DNA from 2 places in the Cedecea davisae genome. Region 2 is predicted to be linked to the other one. Evidence: predicted binding sites of a transcription regulator. Region 2 holds the regulator's gene; the other holds the start of a gene.
The links. Region 2 encodes PurR, which represses purine synthesis genes. Its sites were predicted from a motif close to CANGCAAACGTTTGCNTG; they were not measured.
Positions count from the first base shown of each region.

Region 1 (3,085 bases), 260 kb from region 2:
TGTTCCGGGATAAGCGCTTCGTTACCTATGTGCTAACGCTGACCGGCTATTACATGCTGGCCGTACAGGTGATGCTGATGCTGCCGCTGATGGTTAACGACATCGCCGGTACGCCATCGGCGGTGAAGTGGATGTATGCCATCGAAGCCGCTCTATCCCTGACGCTGCTCTATCCCATTGCCCGCTGGAGCGAAAAACGCTTCCGCCTTGAGCAGCGTTTAATGGCGGGCCTGGTGCTGATGACCCTCAGCCTGCTGCCCATCGGCCTCGCCTCAAGCCTGCAACAGCTCTTTGCCCTGATCTGCACGTTCTATATCGGCTCAATTATTGCCGAACCGGCGCGTGAAACCCTGAGCGCCTCGCTTGCCGACGCCCGCGCACGCGGCAGCTATATGGGGTTCAGCCGCTTAGGCTTATCGCTGGGCGGAGCGCTCGGCTATACGGGCGGCGGCTGGTTATTTGACGTCGGTAAAACCCTCGGGCAGCCGGAACTGCCGTGGGCAATGCTCGGCATAATCGGCTGCATTACGCTTGCCGCGCTGTGGTGGCAGTTTAGCCTTAAGCGGGTAGAGCCGACGATGCTGGAGCCGGGCGGCCAGAGGTAAGCATCCCGCTTTCATACTTTTCCGGTAGCAGCGCCTGCCGTGTCGGATTATGCTGATTAACGCAAGGCACGGCATTGGAGCCGCTATTTGAGGAAGCCTATGAAGAAGATTGTTTTTGCCGCAGCATTGATGCTCAGCGGCCTGCTGGCAGGATGTAACCAATTAACGCAGTACAGCGTCAATGAACAGGAGATTAACCAGGCGCTGGAGAAACACAATAACTTCTCAAAAGATATCGGCCTGCCCGGTATTGCAGACGCGCACGTTGTGCTGACTAACCTCACCAGCCAGATTGGCCGGGAAGAACCAAACAAAGTGACGCTAACCGGCGATGCTAACCTGGATATGTCTTCTCTGTTCGGCAACCAGAAAGCCACCCTGAAGCTGAAGCTCAAGGCGCTGCCGGTGTTCAACAAAGAGAAAGGCGCTATCTTCCTGCAGGAAATGGAAGTGGTGGATGCCCAGGTTGAGCCGCAAAAAATGCAGAGCGTGCTGCAAACCATCGTCCCTTATCTGAACCAGTCGCTGCGCAATTACTTTAACCAGCAGCCGGCTTACGTTCTGAGCGAAGATCGCAGCAAAGGCGAGTCGCTGGCGAAGAAATATGCCAAAGGGATTGAAGTCAAACCCGGCGAGATCGTTATTCCTTTCACCGACTAATCGCTTAACCATCGGGGCAGCTAACTGTCCCGATGAGTTTGTGCAACATAAGTGGTGCAAACGATAACGTTTCCCCTTATCCTTAGTGCCCGGCATAAAACCAGCCCCAGATGACTGATTTTCCCTCACACGCCGGAGCACATTCATGACCGCATTACCTCAGGTATTAAAAATCCGCCGCCCAGACGACTGGCATATCCACCTTCGCGACGGCGAGATGCTGAAAACCGTGGTGCCTTATACCAGCCAGGATTTTGGCCGCGCGATTGTGATGCCTAACCTTATGCCGCCGATTACCAGCGTTGAAGCCGCCGTTTCCTATCGCCAGCGTATTCTGGATGCCGTGCCTGCCGGGCAGACGTTTGAACCGCTGATGACCTGCTACCTGACCGACACGCTCGACCCGAACGAGCTGGAGCGCGGCTTTAACCAAGGCGTGTTTACAGCGGCCAAGATGTACCCGGCAAACGCGACAACCAACTCCGCCCACGGCGTAACCAGTACGGCCGCAATTATGCCGGTGCTGGAGCGCATGCAAAAAATCGGCATGCCTTTGCTGGTGCATGGCGAAGTCACCCACGCCGATATCGATATTTTCGACCGCGAAGCCCGCTTTATTGAAACCGTAATGGAGCCGCTGCGCCGCCAGCTGCCGGGCCTGAAAGTGGTGTTCGAACATATCACCACCAAAGACGCCGCTCAGTATGTGCAGGAAGGTGATTCACTGATTGCGGCTACTATCACGCCTCAGCATCTGATGTTTAACCGCAACCATATGCTGGTTGGCGGTATTCGCCCTCACCTTTACTGCCTGCCTATCCTGAAACGTAGCGTTCATCAGGAAGCGCTGCGTGCGCTGGTCGCCAGCGGCTGCGAACGCGTGTTCCTCGGTACCGACTCGGCTCCGCACACTCGTCACCGTAAAGAAGCCAGCTGCGGCTGTGCGGGCTGCTTTAACGCGCCTTCTGCCCTTGGCGCCTATGCCACGGTATTTGAAGAGATGAATGCCTTGCAGCACTTCGAAGCCTTTACTTCGCTGAACGGCCCGCGTTTCTACGGCCTGCCGGTGAATGAAGAGAGCATCGAGCTGGTGCGCGTGGCGGAGAAAATGCCGGAGCTGATTGAAACCGAAGATGACAGCATCGTGCCGTTCCTCGCCGGGGAAGAGGTTGTCTGGTCGGTAAAACGCTAAATTTTTCAGCGCCCCCTGTTGCGAAGTGGATAATTAGGCTGTATAAATATCCAGTATATTGTACAGGGGGTCGTTATGCGTATTGAAGTCACTATAGCTAAAACTACACCGCTACCGCCGGGGGCGATTGACGCCCTTGCCAGCGAGCTTTCCCGCCGTATTAATCAGCATTTCCCCGACACCAGCAGCGAAGTCCAGGTGCGCTACGCGTCCGGCAACAACCTTTCGGTGCTGGGCGGAGCAAAAGAAGATAAAACGCGAATCAGCGAGATCCTCCAGGAAACCTGGGAAAGCGCTGACGATTGGTTTTCCGCCGACTAATACCCTCAATTATGTTGGTACTTTTTTGCCGGGTGTCGCCATCCGGTTTTTTTATTTCTACGCTTTATTTTGCTCGTTTTTTAAACTACCCGCTGATTAATTTCCACTTTATCTCAGACAAATCGGAATAGCCTGTCGATTTATTGCTCACCCAACGTCAATAATGCAAAAAAAGTGTTGCGGAGTATTTATTTAACCCCCATACATACAGAGTATTGATATACTTAAGTCGCTTCACGATAAATCACGCATGAACCTCGCTAGCCGTTGTCTTTAAACACGTATAAAAGGGGTTATGATGGAAAAA
Region 1 covers NZ_CP172054.1:3,068,660-3,071,744, forward strand. Annotated here, with positions in the region: gene mdtH (multidrug efflux MFS transporter MdtH) at 1-605, shown strand, start outside; gene ACG1VR_RS14725 (lipoprotein) at 705-1,265, shown strand; gene pyrC (dihydroorotase) at 1,411-2,457, shown strand; gene dinI (DNA damage-inducible protein I) at 2,533-2,778, shown strand; gene bssS (biofilm formation regulator BssS) at 3,077-3,085, shown strand, end outside.
Region 1: pyrC (dihydroorotase) is a predicted target of PurR. The motif match lies at 1,325-1,342, and genes of this name have one in related genera.

Region 2 (3,085 bases):
TTTCTCTTGATTTTGATAGCAGGTTAACGGGGCAGGAGTCTACGGAGTGCAAAAGCGCTTGTGAAACGCTAATATTTGCGAGTTGCATTCAAAATTTTTGCAGGCAAAAAACATGTGGTCTGAATATTCTCTGGAGGTCGTTGACGCGGTGGCGCGCAACGGCAGTTTTAGCGGGGCGGCCCAGGAGCTGCATCGCGTGCCTTCTGCCATAAGCTATACGGTACGTCAGCTCGAAGAATGGCTGGCCGTGCCGCTGTTTGAACGTCGCCATCGCGATGTTGAGTTAACCGCCGCCGGAGCCTTTTTTCTTAAAGAAGGGCGTTCTGTTATCAAAAAAATGATGGCAACCCGCCAGCAGTGCCAGCAGATAGCCAACGGCTGGCGCGGGCATCTCTCCATCGCGGTGGACAATATCGTGAAGCCGGAGCGGACCCGCCAGCTGGTGCTGGATTTTTATCGTCACTTCCCGGATATCGAACTGCGGGTGTTTCAGGAAGTGTTCAACGGCGTGTGGGACGCGCTGGCGGACGAGCGGGTTGAGGCGGCTATAGGCGCAACTCAGGCCATTCCTGTAGGGGGGCGCTATGCGTTCCGGGATATGGGGGCGTTAAGCTGGCGTTGCGTGGTTTCCTCCGGGCATCCGCTTGCGCAACACGAAGGTGTTATTCCTGATGATGAGCTAAGGGCATGGCCGTCGCTGGTGCTGGAAGATACTTCACGTTCTCTGCCCAAGCGCATTACCTGGTTGCTGGATAACCAGCGCAGAGTCGTGGTGCCGGACTGGGCTTCGGGGGCGGACTGCCTGAGTGCGGGCCTGTGCATTGGCATGGTGCCCGCCCACATTGCTAAGCCATGGCTGGACGGCGGCGAGTGGCGGGAGCTGACGCTGGAAAATCCGTTCCCGGATGCGGCCTGTTGCCTGACCTGGCGGCAGGACGATGCCTCGCCGGCTTTAAGCTGGCTGCTGGACTACCTCGGGGACAGCGAGACGATGAATCAGGAATGGCTGCAGGAGCCGGGGCGGCAAAACCCGGCTCCGCTGAGCGTTTAGCGGCGGTAGTCGCGGAACGGACCGTCGGCAACCGAGCGGCGCTCGATCAGGCGCGGATGCACCTCAATAGTCTGCGACTCTTCGCGTTTGTTAACAATACGGTCGAGCAGCATATTAAAGGCGGTTTCACCCAGGCGCTCTTTCGGCTGGTGAATAGTGGTTAACGCCGGAGAGAAGTAGCGGGCGTTGCGCACGTTATCGTAGCCGATGATGGAGATATCCTGCGGCACGCGCAGTCCCATCTCATCCGCTGCGCAAATGGCGCCCATTGCCATAATATCGCCACCGCAGAATACCGCGGTAGGGCGATGAGGCTGGTTAAGCAACTGCTGCATGGCGCGGTAGCCGGACTCCGGCTCAAAGTCGCCCTGAACCACCCAGTTCTCCGGCACCTTGATATTGGCCTCTTCAAGCGCCTTGAGGAACCCGGCATGGCGACCGCCGCCGGTGTTGCGTTCCAGCTGGCCGGGAATAGCGCCGATGTCGCGATGGCCGCGCTCAATCAGATAGCGGCCAGCGAGATAGCCGCCGTGGAAGGCGTTATCGATGACCGAGTCGGTAAAGTCGGCGCGGGCTTCGCCCCAGTCCATGACCACCATCGGAATATGGCGGTACTCTTCCAAAGTGGAGAGCAGCGTTTCCGGGTACTCGGAGCACATCACCAGCAGCCCATCAACGCGTTTTTGCGCCATCATCGACAGGTAGGCGCGCTGCTTATCAAAGTTGTTGTGCGCATTACCGAGGATCAGGGTATAGCCTTTGGCGAAGCAGCTATTTTCAACCGACTCAATAATTTCGGCAAAATAGGGCGCTTCGCTGGAGGTTGCCAGCAGGCCAATAGATTTGGTGTGGTTGACCTTCAGGCTGCGGGCTACGGCGCTCGGAGAATAATGCAGCTCTTTGATGGCCGCCCAAACGGCGTTGCGCGTCTCTTCCGCAACAAAACGGGTCTTGTTGATGACATGTGACACAGTTGTAGTGGAAACGTTTGCGCGTTTCGCTACGTCCTTAATCGTTGCCATTAGATGTCACTCCAGACCATATCGTAAACTCCTGATAACTCATGTGTTAAACGTTTGCCTTCGCTAACTCCTGGGGCAACACGTTGGTTGCAGGCCTGTCGGGAATGCGACATACAGCGGGAGGAGGGCGTTGCCGGGCGATACGCGGTAAATTAGCGAAGGATTTTGGCTTATCCCGGAGCAAAGTGGAAGAGGGAAAACCGAGATCTGTGCAAATCCAGCAGGATTTTTATCGCCAATTGTGGGAAAATCACCCCACTTACACTTTGTAGGGAAATAAAGGAGCTTACGATGAGTACCGATCTGAAGTTTTCCGTGGTGACCACGGTTGTCGTACTGAGCTTGATTGTTGCCGGTGCGCTAACCGCCGTACTGCACTGATTTAATAAGGGCCGCTCAATGCGGCCCTTAACATTTCTGGCAAACAGAGAAACGTCTTGCTCTCTGGTTATCAGGCGGCGAGGTTTTTCGCCACGAAGCTCCAGTTTACCAGCGCCCAGAAATGCTCAAGGTACACCGGGCGAGCGTTACGGTAATCGATATAGTAGGCGTGTTCCCAGACATCCACGGTCAGCAGCGGCGTGGCGTCGGTCGTCAGCGGCGTTCCGGCATTCGCGGTAGAAACAATAGCCAGGCCGCCATCGCTATTTTTCACAAGCCAGGTCCAGCCCGAACCAAAGTTTTTAATTGCCGCTTCACTAAACTGCTTTTTAAACGCCTCAAAGCTGCCAAACGCCTGGTTAATTTTAGCCAGAAGCTCACCCGTTGGCTCTCCGCCAGCGTTCGGTGCCAGGCAGTGCCAGTAGAAGGTATGGTTCCAGACCTGAGCCGCGTTATTGAAAATTCCACCTTCTGAACTTTTCACTATCTGTTCTAACGTTTTCCCTTCAAACGGGCTGCCTTTTACCAGGTTGTTCAGGTTAGTGACGTAGGTCTGGTGATGCTTACCGTAGTGGTATTCCAGGGTTTCGGCCGAGATGTGGGGCGCGAGAGCGTCTTTGCCATAGGGCAG
Region 2 covers NZ_CP172054.1:2,811,755-2,814,839, reverse strand. Annotated here, with positions in the region: gene punR (DNA-binding transcriptional activator PunR) at 113-1,051, shown strand; gene purR (HTH-type transcriptional repressor PurR) at 1,048-2,073, opposite strand; gene ACG1VR_RS13435 (YnhF family membrane protein) at 2,365-2,454, shown strand; gene sodB (superoxide dismutase [Fe]) at 2,525-3,085, opposite strand, start outside.